DNA from 2 places in the Lonsdalea populi genome. Region 1 is predicted to be linked to the other one. Evidence: predicted binding sites of a transcription regulator. Region 1 holds the regulator's gene; the other holds the start of a gene.
What was found. The regulator PhoB, encoded in region 1, activates phosphate uptake and scavenging genes when phosphate is short. The targets are predictions, from matches to a motif close to CTGTCATAAAACTGNCNNAT.
Positions count from the first base shown of each region.

Region 2: the regulator PhoB is predicted to act here: its motif matches at 3,264-3,283, upstream of pstS (phosphate ABC transporter substrate-binding protein PstS).

Region 1 is NZ_CP065534.1:1,020,730-1,029,140, reverse strand. It holds gene I6N93_RS04590 (cobalamin-independent methionine synthase II family protein) at 113-1,219, opposite strand; gene phoR (phosphate regulon sensor histidine kinase PhoR) at 1,457-2,782, opposite strand; gene phoB (phosphate response regulator transcription factor PhoB) at 2,810-3,499, opposite strand; gene sbcD (exonuclease subunit SbcD) at 3,711-4,943, shown strand; gene I6N93_RS04570 (AAA family ATPase) at 4,940-8,411, shown strand, end outside.
Region 2 is NZ_CP065534.1:3,815,149-3,823,559, reverse strand. It holds gene pstB (phosphate ABC transporter ATP-binding protein PstB) at 1-87, opposite strand, end outside; gene pstA (phosphate ABC transporter permease PstA) at 140-1,027, opposite strand; gene pstC (phosphate ABC transporter permease PstC) at 1,027-1,986, opposite strand; gene pstS (phosphate ABC transporter substrate-binding protein PstS) at 2,110-3,150, opposite strand; gene I6N93_RS16970 (beta-ketoacyl-ACP synthase) at 3,769-4,995, opposite strand; gene I6N93_RS16965 (3-ketoacyl-ACP reductase FabG2) at 4,995-5,726, opposite strand; gene I6N93_RS16960 (ApeP family dehydratase) at 5,723-6,199, opposite strand; gene I6N93_RS16955 (beta-ketoacyl-[acyl-carrier-protein] synthase family protein) at 6,192-7,349, opposite strand; gene I6N93_RS16950 (DUF3261 domain-containing protein) at 7,346-7,921, opposite strand; gene I6N93_RS16945 (MMPL family transporter) at 7,921-8,411, opposite strand, start outside.

The DNA of each region.
Region 1 (8,411 bases):
AATATGGCACTTTCATGCCGCTCTGCGCTAAATTCAGCCATAAACAAAACTGATTTATATAAAAAACGCCGACATCCCATATCGGCGTTATAAAAACAGAGGTTATACGGCGTCACCACACGTGTTTAGCGATCTCCACGACTCGCTTTAGCTTTTCCCACTGCTCGGCTTCGGACAGAGTATTCCCCTCTTCCGTAGAAGCAAAACCGCATTGCGGACTCAGGCAGAGCTGATCCATCGCGACGTATTGCGCGGCTTCAGCGATCCGCTTCTCCACGTCGGCCACCGCCTCCAGCTCGCCGTTTTTGGTCGTGATCAACCCTAACACCACCTGCTGATGGCCCGGACGAATAAAGCGCAGCGGTTCGAAGCCGCCCGCCCGCTCCGTGTCATATTCCAGGAAGAATTCATCCACGTTCACTTCGCCGAACAGGATGCTGGCGACGGGCTCATAGCCGCCTTCGGCGATCCAGGTGGAACGGAAATTGCCCCGGCACACGTGCAAACCCATCACCAAATCCGCCGGTTTGTTGGCCAGCGCCTGATTCAGCACGCGCGCATAGGTGCTGGCGAGGACGTCAGGATCTTCCCCGCGTTCGCGGATCTGGCGCTTCTGATCTTCGGAGCAGAGATACGACCACACGGTGTCGTCCAGCTGCAAATAGCGGCAGCCCGCATCGTAAAATGCCTGGATAGCGTCGTGCCAGGTCTGAGCCAGGTCGTCAAAATAGGCGTCTAACGTCGGATAAACGGAGCTGTCAATTGCGGCGCGACCACCCCGGAAGTGCAACACGCTGGGGCTTGGGATCGTCATTTTGGCGGCGGCGTCTCCCGCAATGCCGTTCAGATAGCGAAAGTCGCCCAGCATCGGGTGGCGCGGATTGAACCCGACTTTTCCCGTGACTTTGATACTGCGGGATTTGGTCTGAATACCGTTGAACTGAATGCCGTGGTCGGCTTCATAGCCTTCAACCCCTTCCAGCCCTTCGAAGAAATCGAAGTGCCACCAAGACCGGCGAAATTCGCCGTCGGTGACCACCTGTAGCCCCACCGCTTTCTGACGCTCAACGGCGTGCAGAATTTCGCGATCTTCCACTTCGCGCAGCTGCGCCGCATCGATTTCACCCGCCTGCCATTGCTGGCGCGCCTGCTTGATCGCCGCCGGGCGCAGCAAACTGCCCACAACATCAGCACGGAACGGCGGTTTCGGTTGTGTCATGTTTAACTCCTGAGTCGCTGCTGGCGGTGGCTGACCGCAACAGACGGGTTAGTAAGATAGCGTAGATTGCCGCACTTGAATCAGATGTCCAGACGGCCACAATGACGTCATCCTGACATGAATTGCGTCATTCAACAATAGAATAGTTTTCATTGCGCGTAACGGCGTTTCATGGAGTAAAAGGCACACAGCGGCTCTCTCTGAGCGGGTCATCGCTTTACCGATGACCCGCTGGGATTACAACGAGGAAGGCGTCGAATGAGGCTGAGGAGATGGCGCTGTCACAATCAGACGGTTGGGTAGCGTAAACAAAAATCGAGAGCCGGCCCCCAAGTCACTGAGAATGTCCAGTCGCGTATCGTGATGGCTAAGCGCATGTTTAACAATGGCCAACCCCAAACCGCTACCGCCCGTCTGGCGCGAACGCGCCTTGTCCACGCGGTAAAAGCGTTCCGTCAACCGGGGCAGATGCTCCGGCGCGATGCCTGGACCGTTGTCGCTGACCTGGAATTGCGCGCCCTGCGACGTCCGCTGCCAGGTCACCTCAATCCGAGTCCCCTCCGGCGTATGGTTGATGGCGTTATAGACCAGATTGGAGACGGCGCTGCGCAACTGCTCTTCATTCCCGAACACCCTCAGCTGTTCGTTCACGTGAAAGACAATTTCGTGCCTCCCCTGACTCAAGGTTTGCGCTTCGCGCTGCAACACCCGCAGCATCAGCGGAATATCGACTTTTTCGTTGAGGTTGATGGCCGCGGCCGCTTCAATACGGGAGAGCGTCAGCAGCTGTTTCACCAGCCCCTCCATCCGCCGCGTCTGTTCTTGCATGGTATTGAGCGCCCTGGCCTGCAACGGCTCGTCCATCGGACCGTCGTGCATCATCTCCAGATACCCTTGCAATACGGTGAGCGGAGTACGCAGTTCGTGGCTCACGTTGGCGAAAAAGTTGCGGCGAGCGCCTTCCAGTTGATGCATCTGTGTGACGTCGCGCACCACCATCATCGTTTGGCCTTCGGAGTAAGGCATTAGCCGAAACTCAACGTGGTGACCGTTGTTCAGTTGCAGAGTTAGCGGACGCTCAAACGACTGAGACTGCATGTAGCGGGAGAATTCAGGATAGCGAAGGAGGTTGAGCACATTCTGCCCGCTGTCATCGGGCCAGCGCAGCCCCAGCAAATGTTGAGCCAGACGGTTACACCAAATGATCGCGCCCTCTTCCGTCGTGATGACGAGCGCATCGGGGAGCGACTCCGCCCCGCTGCGAAAGCGTTTGATCAGCACCGCAAGCTCGCGACGACGACGACGGCTGCGCAACTGCATTTGATACAGGCCGTAAAGCAACGGCTCCCAGCTGCCGCGACCGGGAGGCGGCGTCATACTGCGGTCAATCCAGAGCCAGTGAGAAAGGCGCAGCTGGTTATAGTTATTCCAGCACAGGGCGGACAGCACCGCCGCCAGCAAGAACCACGACAGATAACCGAATATCATTCCCAGCAGCAGCGCGGGAAGGCAGAAGATCGCCAGCTCCGCCGCCAGCCTTTTCCAGGATAAGCGTTCTAACACGTGAGGTTGTCTCCACAGCGGCCGGGATCAGTAGCGCGTCGAGAATCGGTAACCGGTTCCCCGTACTGTCTGCACCATTTTGTCGTGCCCGCTGGCTTCCAGCGCTTTACGCAGGCGGCGTATATGAACATCGACGGTGCGATCTTCGACATAGACATTCGTGCCCCAGACATGGTTCAGCAATTGTTCCCGACTATATACCCGTTCCGGGTGAGTCATAAAGAAATGCAATAGTTTGAACTCGGTCGGCCCCATATCCAGCGCCCGGTCCTCGGTGGTGACGCGATGCGACGAAGGGTCCAGGCTGAGACCGCGCATCTCGATCACGTCTTCAACGGCCATCGGAGAGATGCGGCGCATCACCGCCTTGATACGCGCCACCAGCTCTTTGGGGGAGAACGGTTTGGTAATGTAATCGTCCGCGCCGACTTCCAGACCTTTGACGCGGTCTTCCTCTTCGCCGCGCGCGGTCAGCATCATGACGGGAATATCGCGGGTCAACGTTTCACGCTTCATGTGTTTGATGAACTGCAAACCAGAACCACCGGGGAGCATCCAATCCAGCAATACCAGCTCAGGGTAAGGTTCCGACAGGCGATTGACCGCGCTATCGTAATCTTCGGCTTCTACGGGCTGATAGCCGTTCTGTTCCAGAACGAAACACACCATCTCGCGGATAGGCGCCTCATCTTCTACTACCAAAATGCGTCTTGCCATCGTTAATCCTGCCGTTAATCGTCGCTATTGGCGTGCGGTGGGGATTATGCGTCAGTTTTATGACAGATTTATGATAAAGCGATTTCCTCGTCATATCCTGTTAACTGACCGCATCGGGGCGGATATTCCCTGAGACAGCCCTAAACTGTCTGTCTATAATCGCCGATAATCGTAACATTCAGCCAACCCCGACGCCTCAACAGGACGCTCCATGCAAATTATCCATACCTCCGACTGGCATCTTGGACAGTACTTCTATACCAAGAGCCGGGCCGCAGAACATCAGGCGTTTCTGCGCTGGCTGATTGAGCAGGTGGAGCAGCATCACGTCGATGCCGTCGTTGTGGCCGGCGACATTTTCGATAACGGCACGCCGCCGAGCTACGCCCGGGAAATGTACAACCGCTTTGTGGTCGAGCTCCATCAGACCGGCTGTCAATTGGTCATTTTAGGCGGTAACCATGATTCCGTCGCCACGCTTAACGAGTCGCGACTGCTGCTCTCCTGCCTGAACACGCAGGTCATTGCGAGCTGCGAAGGTGATATCGAACAGCAGGTCATCGTACTGAACAACCGACAGGGCGAACCTGGCGCACTGCTGTGCGCTATTCCGTTCCTGCGGCCGCGCGACGTGCTCACCAGCCAGGCCGGACAGTCGGGCGCCGACAAACAGCGGGCGTTGCAGGAAGCGATTGCCGACCACTATCAGCGCAGCTATCAGCTTGCCGTGCGCCGCCGCGATGAAATGGGCCTCGCGCTGCCGGTTATCGCCACCGGGCACCTAACGACCGTGGGCGTCACCGCCACGGACTCAGTTCGGGATATCTACATCGGTACGTTGGATGCTTTTCCCGCTCAGGCGTTTCCGCCGGCGGATTACATCGCTCTCGGTCATATCCACCGTCCTCAGCGCATCGCTCAGACGGAACACATCCGCTACAGCGGCTCGCCGATCCCCCTCAGTTTCGACGAGTTGAATCACGAGAAATCGGTGTATCTGGTGCGTTTCGAGCAGGACAAACTCGAAGACGTCGCGCCCCTGACGATCCCTGCATTTCAACCGATGCAACTGGTCAAAGGCAGTCTGCCCGAGATCGAACGCCGACTTGCCGGTTTTCGCGAATACGACGGCGAAAAACCGGTTTGGCTGGATATTGAAATCGCCACGCAGGACTACCTGAGCGACATCCAGCAACATATTCAGAACCTGACGGACGACTTGAACGTGGAAGTGGTGCTGTTACGCCGCGCACGCGAACAACATCTGCAAATGCTGGTTCAGCAGGAGAAAGAGACGCTGGACGAACTCCTCCCCGAAGAAGTCTTCGAGAGACGGCTGGCGCTGGAATCGGATCTGGAGGAGCGACAACAGCAACATTTGCGCACGCTGTTCACTCAGGTGTTGCAGGAAGTGGTGGACGATAGCCAGGAGGCAAAAGCATGAAGATTCTGAGTCTACGGCTGAAAAACCTCAACTCGTTGCAGGGTGAATGGAAAATCGATTTCACCCGCGAGCCGTTTGTCAGCAACGGTCTGTTCGCTATCACCGGCCCCACCGGCGCCGGTAAGACGACCCTGCTGGACGCTATTTGCCTGGCGCTATACCACCAGACCCCGCGTCTGAAAGTAAGCCCCAGTCAGAATGAGCTAATGACTCGCCACACTGCGGAATGCCTGGCCGAAGTCGAGTTTGAGGTAAAAGGCACTGCCTATCGCGCATTCTGGAGCCAGCGCCGCGCCCGCAACGCGCCGGACGGCAACCTGCAGGCGCCGAAAGTGGAGCTCGCCTGCTGCGCGGACGGCAAAATCATCACCGATAAAGTCAGCGACAAGCTGGCGACCATCGCGCAGATTACCGGGCTGGATTTTGACCGTTTCACCAAGTCCATGATGCTGTCTCAGGGTCAGTTCGCGGCCTTCCTTAACGCTGAAGCCAGTAAGCGCGCCGAATTGCTGGAAGAGTTGACCGGCACGGACATCTACGGACGGATCTCCGAGCGCGTCTTTGAACAGCATAAAGCGGCGCAAAGCGCGCTCGAACAGCTGCAGGCGCAGGCGGGCGGTATCGAATGTCTGAGCAGCGAACGGCGTGCCGAGCTCGAACAACAGCTCAGCGAGCTACAGCTACAGGAGCAGGACAACACGCGTCATCGCGACGATATCGCCACCCATCAGCGCTGGTTTGAAACGCTGCAAGAACATCAGCGCGCGCTTATATCGAGTGAGGAAAAACAGCGGTCGCTACAGTTAGACAGAGTTCAGGCAAAGCCCCAACTGGCGCGTCTGGAGGCCAGTATTCCCGCAGAAAAACTGCGCCCGATCTACAGTGAGCGCCAACGTTATGCGCAGGAAAAGACGCTCCTCGCGAATCTTGTCGCCAAACTCGATCTGCAAATGACGCAACAGCAGAGCACGCTGGCGCAACTGCAAACGCAGAAAGAAAATGCGGCAGCGCGTCAGCAACACCATGCCGAAGAACGCCAGCGGCAGGAAACAATCATCAACGAGCAGGTCCAGCCGCTGGACCAGCGTATCGCGACGCTACGGGAACAACGCGACCAGCAGCAGCAGTCGCAAGACCAGCAGAAACAGTTGCAAAAAGACCTGATCGAAAAACAGTCCACGCTGCGTCAGGAGCGCGAGCAGGTTAAAGCGCGGCTGGCCCAAATCGCCGAATTCAGGCAGCAACACAGCGTTTACCAGTACTGGGGCAGCCACATTCCGTTATGGGAAGCGCAGTTTCCCCAGTTGCAGGCCTTACAGCGGGAGCTGAAGACGCAGCAGGCAAAGGCTGCCGAGCAGCAGGTCCGAGCCGATTATTGCCAGCAGCAGCGCGCTACGTTGCTGGAAAAACAGCAGGCGCAGCGAAAGACGACGGAAGGCATCCAGCGAAATGACGAACAGTTGCAGCAACGCCTGCATGAACGCGAGACGGCCCAACCGACGGACGGCTTACGCCAACAGCTCAGCGATTTGGCGGACCAGCGCCATGAACGTCAACGCTTCGCCGCCCGCGTCACCGAATTGCAAAGCCTGCTCAGCCAGCACACCCTGCTGGAGTCTCAGTTGCTGGACGACGGGCATCGTATCCAGCAGTTGGAACGAGAGCTGGAACAACAACGCCGTGAGCATCACCTGCGCGTCGGCCACTTTGACGATCTGGATAAGCGCCACGAACTGGAACTGCGCATCGCCAATCTGGAAAGCGAGCGAAAACAGCTGCAACCCGGCAAAGAGTGCCCCCTGTGCGGCTCCACGCATCATCCGGCGATTGAGCGCTATCAGTCGCTGCGTCCATCAGAAACCCAACTGCGGCTGCACGCGCTGCGTCAGGAAGTCGAAGCATTACAGGCTAAAGTGGTACAGACCTCAACCCAGCTGCATCTGTTGCAGCAGCAGCGGCAACAGATGCAGCTGCGACTGGACAAGATTAGCGATGAAATCACCACGCTACGGCAAGAGTGTCAAAGCGTCAGTGAGCGCTTGCATATCGACTTTGACTTCAATCAACCGGAAGCGTTCGTCCACTGGCAGGCGCAGTGCGACGAACAGGAGAAAGCCTTGCAGTCTCAGCTCGCCGAGCGTGAGCAAACTCGACGACAGATCCAGGATAGTAAGGATTTACTGACCTCCGCGCAGCAGTCGCTGCAGCAGACTGAACAGCAGTTGGCGCTGAATGCGCAGCAACGGGAAGCGCTGACGCAGTCCCGAGAGGAGTTGCGGCTTGCGCAGGAGAAAACCGAGCAGGAGCTGGCGCGGCTGCACAATGCGCTGAGCCATAAACTGGCCGAGCTCCATCTCGTCGCTCCCGCCGATGCCCAGCAAGAAGATTGGCTGAACCTCCGTCGGCGTGAATGGCAGCGCTGGCAGGAGAACGAACACGAACAGCACCTGTGCGAGCCCAGGCTATCGGCGCTGAGTACCGGCACCGAACATACGCAACAACGCCTGAAAGAAACAGAGACGGCTCTCGCCATGTTGCAGCAACAGTTGAAAGCAACACGGCAATCGCTGGAAACGGCGCAGCAGTCACGCTGGAATCTGTTAGGCAATCAGAGCGTTAAAGAGGCACTGACGCACCTGCGTCAGCAGGCGCAGGATGACGAACGCGACCTCCGGCTGGCGCAGGAGAAATGGCAGTCAGGTCAGTCTCAACTCAGCCGGATGACCGGCGAGAAACAGTCGCTGGAACAGCAATTGCAACGCACCGAAAATACCCTGAACGAGGTGACAAAGCGCTTTACCGAAGCGTTGCAGGCCAGCCCGTTCAATGATGAAAACGACTTCACCGGCGCGCTGTTGAGCGAAGAGGCGCGCGAGCAACTCACCGCGCTGAAAGATCGATTTAGCCAGCGTCAACAGCAGGCCGATGCGCTACACGCGCAGGCGAATGAAAAACTGGCCCAGCACCAAGCGGTCAGACCGAAATCGCTGCCGGAAGACCTGGTCTATGTGGACGTGCTGCAGATGCTGGTCGAACTTGGCAACATCCTGAAAAACGGCGCGCAGCAGCAGGGCGAGATCCGCCAACAGCTGCAAAGCGACCAGCAGTTGCACGATAAACAGCGTACCTTACTGGAAGAGGTCGCACGGCGCAGGCAGCAGTGCGAAGACTGGGCGCAGCTCAATCAGCTTATCGGCTCCCAGAGTGGCCATAAGTTCCGAATATTTGCGCAAGGGCTAACGCTGGATCACCTGGTGTATCTGGCCAACCGTCAGCTATCACGTTTACACGGGCGCTACATGCTACAGCGTAAAGCCTCCGACACGCTGGAACTGCAGGTGGTCGATACCTGGCAGGCGGACGCCACGCGAGATACCCGCACGCTCTCCGGCGGTGAAAGTTTCCTCGTCAGCCTGGCGCTGGCGCTGGCGCTTTCCGATCTGGTGAGCAACAAGACCCGCATCGACT
Region 2 (8,411 bases), 1.1 Mb from region 1:
GTTTTTCAGCGCGTGAAATTTTCCATAATAGAAATTCAGATCACGCACCTGGATTTTGCTGGTGGATGTCTCAGTAACGATACTCATCAAGACTTCTCTCTTCTAGCGGTGTTGCTGCTACGCAACACTCGACAGGGTTTCAGGCGCTTTTCTTAGCGAACAGCACGCGCGCCACAATATTCAGCAACAGAACGCAGAGCGTAATCAGCAGCACGCCGGCCCAGGCCAAATCCTGCCACTCTTTGAACGGACTCATAGCGAACTTGAAGATGGTGACCGGCAGGTTGGCTATCGGGTTCATCAGATCGGTGCTCCAGAACTGATTCGACAGCGAGGTGAACAGCAGCGGCGCCGTTTCCCCGGCGATGCGCGCCACCGCCAGCAAAATCCCGGTGATGATGCCGGACACGGAGGCTTTCAGGGTAATGGCGGAAATCATTTTCCACTTCGGCGTCCCCAGCGCATACGCCGCTTCGCGCAGGCTGTCCGGCACCAGCTTCAGCATGTTCTCGGTCGTGCGGATCACGATAGGCACCTGCAGCAGCGCCAGCGCTATCACGCCGGCCCAGCCGGAAAAGTGCTCCATCTTCGCCACGACCAGCGTGTAAACGAAGAGACCGACCACGATGGAAGGCGCCGACAGCAAAATATCGTTAATGAAGCGAATCACTTCGGCGATGAGCGACTTACGGCCGTACTCCGCCAGATAGATGCCAGCCAGGATGCCGAGCGGCGTGCCGAACAGCGTGGCCCACAGGATGAGCAGCCCGCTGCCGACGATCGCATTCGCCAGACCGCCGCCGGGAGTATTGGGCGGCGGCGTCATTTCGGTGAACAGCGCCATCGACATGCCGTCGAATCCCCGGGTAAAGGTGGAGAACAGAATCCAAATCAGCCAGAACAGCCCGAACGCCATAGTCAGCATGGACAGACACAGCGCGATGCGGTTCTTCTGACGACGCCAGGACTGCATTTTTCGCCGGTTGCGCGCTTTCTCGTCGCGGCGTTCGATTTCCATCGTCGCCATCAGCTTGCCCCCTCATTTTTCGCCAGACGCGTGATCATGAATTTTGAGCAGGCCAGCACAATGAACGTAATCACAAACAGAATCAGCCCCAGCTCCATCAGCGCCGCGGTATGCAGGCCGCTTTCCGCCTCGGCGAATTCGTTGGCCAGCGCGGAGGTGATGCTGTTGCCGGGCATGAACAGCGAGGCGCTGTCCAGTTGATAGGTATTGCCGATAATGAAGGTCACCGCCATGGTCTCGCCTAACGCGCGTCCCAGACCCAGCATGACGCCGCCGATCACCCCATTTTTGGTGAACGGCAGCACAATATGCCAGATCACTTCCCAGGTGGTGCAGCCAATGCCGTAAGCCGACTCTTTCATCATCACCGGCGTCTGCTCAAAGACGTCGCGCATGACGGCGGCGATGTAAGGGATGATCATGATGGCCAGAATCACGCCGGCGGCCAGAATACCAATGCCGAAGGCAGGACCGGAGAACAGCGCGCCCACGAACGGAACCGCTGACAGGACGTTTCCCACCGGCTGTTGAAAATATTCAGCGAACAGCGGAGCAAAAATAAACAGCCCCCACATGCCGTACACGATGCTGGGGATCGCCGCCAGCAGCTCAATGGCGACGCCCAGCGGACGCCTCAACCAGCCGGGAGCCAGCTCCGTCAGAAACAGCGCGATGCCGAAACTGATGGGAATGGCGATGATCAACGCAATCAACGACGTGACGATAGTGCCGTAAATCGGGACCAGCGCACCGAACTTCCCCGCAGGCGCATCCCACTCTTTCGTCCACAGGAATGAAAAACCGAAGGCTTGAATACTGGGCCAGGACGCAATCATCAGCGAAACGATAATACCGCCCAGCAGCAGCAACGTTAACAGCGCCGCCAACCGGACTATCGCGCCGAAGATCACGTCGCCATGTTTTCCTGGTGGAGTAATGGTTGGCTTATATTCAGCCATACAACTCTCTTCCTAATAAACTGGGATAACCCAATGAAATGTTCAAAGGTGGATAGGCCGTTTCCGGTTTATCCACCTCTCTGTTACTACATGATGGGAAACGTTCTATCGTACAACACACCATTAGTACAGGGCTTTACCCTCACTGTCTTTAATCTGGGTTTTCCACGCGGCGCGAACCTGTTCGACGACCTCTTTCGGCAACGTCGCGTAATCCAGCGCTTCCGCCTGAGCGGCGCCTTTATCGTAAGCCCAGTCGAAGAACTTCAGCACTTCCTTGCCGATTTCCGGTTTGCTCTGCGTTTTTTGCAGCAAGATGAAGGTGGTGGAGGTAATTGGCCACACATCGTCGCCTTTCTGATCGGTCAGATCCTGCGCGAAGGACTGGCTCCAGTCCACGCCTTTCGCTGCGTTGCTGAACGAAGCGCCAGACGGGCTGACCGCTTTACCGTCCGCAGAGATCAGCTTGGTGTAAACCAGGTTGTTCTGTTTGGCGTAAGCGTATTCGACGTAACCGATCGACCCCGGCAAGCGCTGTACGAAAGCGGCGATCCCGTCGTTGCCTTTTCCGCCCAGACCGGTCGGCCAGTTCACCGTGTTGCCGGAACCGACTTTCTCTTTCCACTGCGCATTCACTTTCGCCAGGTAGCTGGTGAACACGTAGGAGGTGCCTGACCCATCGGCGCGGCGGACGACGGCGATATCCTGGTTCGGCAGCGTCGCATTCGGGTTCAGCTTGGCGATGGCCGGGTCGTTCCATTTCTTGATGGTGCCCAGGTAGATATCACCCAGCGTCTTGCCGTCCAGCGTCAGTTCGCCCTGCTTCACGCCCTGAACGTTGACCGCCAGCACGATACCGCCGATGACGGTCGGAAACTGAAACAGATGATCCTGAGTCAGCTTTTCATCCTTCAGCGGAGCGTCGGATGCGCCGAAGTCTACGGTTTTAGCCGTCACCTGCTTCACCCCGCCGGAAGAACCAATGCCTTGATAGTTAACTTTATTGCTGGTTTCTTTCTGGTAGGAGTCAGCCCATTTGGCATAGACCGGAGCGGGGAAGGTCGCGCCTGCGCCGGTGATGTTAACGGCAGCGAAGGCAGAAACGGCAGTCAGAGAAACACCTGCTGCAACAAGACTGGCAACAGTGGAACGAATCAGTTTCATAATCCCTCCTGTGGGATATTATCAACGTGTAGACCCAGAGCGAGCGTGTATTATCAGAGTGTAGTTTGCTGAAGCAAAAAATAGGTCAATTGGATGACAGTAAAATGTATGAAATATGACATTTTTATGACGATCACAGTGTTTACCATGACTCTTTGATGACCCCCTTATTTCGTAGTTAATTCGCACCTTTCTACGCCTGCGTCGTTTCATCCGTCTTCGCTATTTTCACCCGGACGGAACGGCAATTAACGCCGAATTAAACGACGCGCGGGTTTATTTTCCTACCTTAATCACCATTCAGTGAATCCCCCTTTATACGTAAGAAAGGACGAAATAACCCCACTCACAAAGCCGAAGAACACCGCCATATCAATAATCCGGATAGAAAAACAATCACCCACAAAATCAATAATTAGCATCAAAATAAATTACGGTAAGAGTGTGACTAAAATATCTAAAAATGACATCAAGGATTTTTTTATCGATTATTTTTCTTTGAAATGGAAAGGCGCTGAATAAATTCTTACAAGAAACGGAGGGGATTAAAATGAGACCAAGTCGCGATATTGGATAACCCGCGGGTGAAACAGGTTATCCGGTAAATAAGAGAGCGTATTACTTCCAGCGGTGGAAAATCAGCGAGGTGTTGATGCCGCCGAACGCAAAATTATTCGACTGCACATAATCCACCTCAATACGCCGAGGTTCGCTCATGATGTAGTCCAACTCGCCACACTCTTCGGCTGGCTGCCGTAAATTCAGCGTCGGAGCAAACCACCCCGCACGCATCATTTCAATCGACATCCAGGCCTCCAGCGAACCGCAGGCTCCCAGCGTATGGCCGAAATAGCTTTTCAACGAGGAGATGGGCGTAGAGCGACCGAACACCGCCGCCGTCGCCAGGCTTTCCGCGATATCGCCGCGATCCGTCGCCGTGCCATGCGCATTGATATAGCCGATATTTTTCGGCGACAAGCCGGCGACGCGCAGAGCGCCTTCAATGCATAGCTGCATGGTTTCGCGCTGAGGTTGGGTGATATGCGCCGCATCGCAGTTGGTGTAGAACCCCACCAGCTCCGCATAGATGGTCGCACCGCGCGCCACGGCGTGGTCCAGCGCTTCCAGAATTAACGTCCCGGCCCCTTCTCCAATCACCAGACCATCGCGTCCGGCATCGAACGGCGCCGGGGTCGTTTCCGGGGCGTCATTGCGCTGGCTGGTAGCAAACAGCGTATCGAAAACGGCGGCTTCCGACGGACACAGTTCTTCAGCGCCGCCCGCCACCATCACCGTCTGATAGCCGTGCCGGATGGCTTCCCACGCATAACCGATGGCCTGACTGCCGGACGTACAGGCGCTGGATGTGGGGATCACGCGTCCCCGCAGGCCGAAGAACAGGCCGGCGTTTACGGCCGTGGTGTGAGGCATCATCTGGACATACGTCGTTCCAGTGATGTTGTTGGTGTGTTTCTCCGTCAGCATGGTGGCAAATTCGCTGACCGGCCCGGTGCTGCCGGTGGAAGAGCCGTAGGCAATGCCGGTCTCGCCGTTGGTCAGGACAGGATGCCCCAGCAGACCCGCCTGTTCCAACGCCAGCTCCGTCGCACGCGTCGCCAATAGCGACACCCGGCCCATTGAGCGGATGCGCTTGCGCGTATAGTGCTCAGGCAGCTGGAACGACTTTATGGGCGCGCCCAGCAGCGTGTTCAGGCCGTCATAGACCTGCCATTCCGGCATTTTGCTTACCGCGTTGCGGCCGGACAACAAACCGCGGGAGACGCTTGCCCAGGATTCGCCAAACGCGGTTACCCCGCCCATTCCCGTCACCACCACACGACGCATTACAGCATGCCTCCATTAATCGAAATCACCTGTCGGGTCACATAAGCTGCGATATCCGACATCAGATAACTCGCCAATCCGGCGACCTCTTCTGCTTGCCCCATGCGCTTCATGGGGATCATTTTCATCGCCTCGTCCACGGCGACGGGCTCCATCTGAATCATGCCGGTATCAATCAACCCCGGCGCGATGCAGTTCACCGTGATCTTGCGTTTAGCCAGTTCGATGGCCAGCGCTTTCGTCGCGCCGATAATTCCGGCCTTGGCCGCGCTGTAGTTAACCTGACCGCGGTTTCCCATCAGACCGGAGACGGACGATAGCGTGATGATGCGGCCCCCCTGACGCAGGCCGATCATCGGCATGACGCAGGGGTGGATCACGTTATAGAAGCTGTCGAGGTTTGTGTGAATGACCCGATCCCACGCGTCTTCATCCAGCGCGGGAAAGGCGCCGTCACAGGTGATGCCCGCATTATTGACGACGCCATAATAGGCCCCGTGACGCTCGATATCCTGCTCAATCTCCGTGCGGCATTGCTCACGATCGGCGATATCGAATCCGATAATGCGGCCCTGACCGCCTGATTCAACCATCTGGCGCAGCGTCTGCTCGGCGCCTTCCCGATCGCGATGATAATGCACCGCCACCGTAAACCCGTCCGCCGCCAGACTCAAAGCGATGGCCTGACCGATCCCTTTGCTGGCGCCTGTTACCAAGACTGAACGACTCATTCGTTTTCTTCCTGCTCTAATAATTGTTGCAGCTCGGCTTTGTCCGGCTGGTAGGTATTCAGTCTGCCGGAAGCGAACGACGCTCCCGCGATCGCGATATCCCCTTCGAAGCTGCCTATCTTCTCATCGCGCATCAGTAGCCTGACGCGAATATCCAGCTGCGATCCGGCGGGAAAGGATTCCTGCTGACAACGATAACCGCGTCCGCCCAACAGCATGCCGGGCTGCGGCTTCACGTCCCTAACCTGACGCTGATGCCAGCCGGACCACACGCCGACGGTCTGGGCGATGATCTCGATGCCGAACCAGACGGGCAGATTCCCCTCAGCATCCAGAAAAGGCGCCAGTACGCCGGTATCCGAGACGCTCACCCGGCAATGGGCGCCGTCGTCATCAATGGCGACCACCTCTTCCACCAGCACCATCGGCGTTTGATGAGGCAGGTAACGCTCTGCGCAAGCATATTCAGCCATCATGCCTCCCCAAAATCAGGCAGGCATTATTGCCGCCAAATGCGAAAGAGTTGGACAGAATGACGGGACGCGCCAATTCCTCGGGTTCAGTCAGCACACCGCACGGCGGCAGTTCATCATCCTGTTCGCTCTGGGAAAAATCCTGCGGCGGCAGCGGCAGGCCGCGCGTCAGCAGCAGCCAGCACAAGGCGGCCTCGCCAATCCCCGCCGCCCCCAACATGTGGCCGGTCAGATGTTTGGTGGAACTGCTGGGGACCGTGCTGCCGAACACGCGGTGAACCACCTGAGACTCAATCTGATCGTTGAGCTTCGTCGCCGTACCGTGCAGATTGATGTAGCCCAAATCTTGCGGATCCAGGCCGGCGGCGTCCAACGCCATGCGGATCGCTCGTTCGGCACCCTCGCCCTCCGGGTGCGGAGCGGACATATGATAAGCATCCGACGACTCGCCGACGCCGAGCACGGCTATCTCGGCCGGCTCCCGGCCAATCAACATCAGCGCGCCACCCTCTCCGATGGTAATGCCGTCGCGCTGTTTGCCGAACGGCGTACAGCGTTTTTCGGACAGCGACTCCAAACTGTCGAACCCATTTAACGGCATCCGGCTCAGCGTGTCTGCCCCGCCGACGATGGCGACGTCCGCCAGCCCCGCATCGATCAGCCGTTTTCCGCTGATGAGCGCACGCGAACTGGAGGAGCAGGCGGTGGATATGGTGTAGGCCGGTCCGTGCAGACCGAGGTAAGAGGCCAGAAAACGCGACGGATCGCCCAGCTCCTGCTGTTCATAGTGATAATCCATCGTCTGGTCGCTGACGTAGCAATCCGCTTCATCCAAGCCTGAGGTGCTGGTTCCCATCACGACGGCCACGCGTTCCGCCCCAAACCGGGCTATCGCCGCGTTAACCTGCGGAAGTATCTGCTGCAACGCAGCCAGCAGCAGTTGGTTATTGCGGCTTTTATGCTTCGCCAGCGCATCGGGGATCGCCGGTAGTTCAGCCATCACCTTTCCCGTCCAGCAGGTCCTGTCGTGCAATAACCAGCGGTGATCGGGGCTCATGCCGGGCGCGACGGAGCGCGACAAATTCAGGGCAATTTCGTCATTATCGTTGCCCAAGGCATTCAACATGCCTGCGGCATGGATATATATCATGACTCGCCATCCAACGGTTGAACGGCAATCTTATAGCCGAAGACGAACTGCTGAACGCTGACCGGCTCGCGCAGGTTGTTTCTGGTCATATAACGAATTTCCGTAATCAGGTTGCCGCGATTATCGCGCAACTGCCTGGCGTCGCCGCGATCTTGCAACGACCATCCTGCCGGAAGCTGGGGCAGCCAGGCGGCGATAGGCCAGTGGCTGAGCATGATGTCCGCCAGCACCTGATTGGCGGGCGGCATTTCGGGCAGAACGATGGACTGCTCGGTGTGGATGCCCGCCGCATCATACGTGATGAGGAAAAGACGAATCCCCAAAGAGGACAATCCGGCCAGCGAAAGGCGCCGTTCATCCGCGCTCAGCATCACCATCAAAGACTGCCGTTTTCCCTTATAAGTACTGGTCAGCAGCTGCTGCTGATTGACCGCGGGCGTTATCGCCGGCGCGGGCAGCGTGACCCTCACGCCCGGCTTAAGCCAGGCCTGAGGACGGTTGTCCTGCGATTTACCGGCGCAGGCGGCCAATAACAGGCTGAAAAACACCAGCACCACATTGCGTAATAACATTATTTTTTCTTTCCTTTCGAATCCGGTAAAGCCAGCGGCGCCAGTAAAAAGGCGATAAAAATACCACCGCACAGAACGATGCCAAAGCTGCTAATGGCCTGTGTGCCGCTAAAGACCAGCATGCCGAGCGTCAGCAACGTCGTACACATCGCCAGCACCACCGCCAACAACGAGGTCATCGGCGTGCCGCGCGGGTTGCTGAAGAACAGCGTGTAGTTGATGCCGATGCCGAGCACCAGCACCAGCGCGAGCAGAGAAAACAGGTTAAGCGCATGGCCGCTCAGCGCCAGCAGGGCGAGCGCGCCGCCCAAAGACAGGACCGACGGCACCACGCTCAGTAACCCCTTGCGCACGCCGAGACGCACCGCATAGCTCAACGCAATCGCCGCGACCGCCGCGATCAGCAGCCAGCTCAGCATGACGCGATAGAAGCCAAACAGGTGATCAAAGCTGCTTTTGCGGTCGATCCAGATAACGCCCGTCGTTTCCT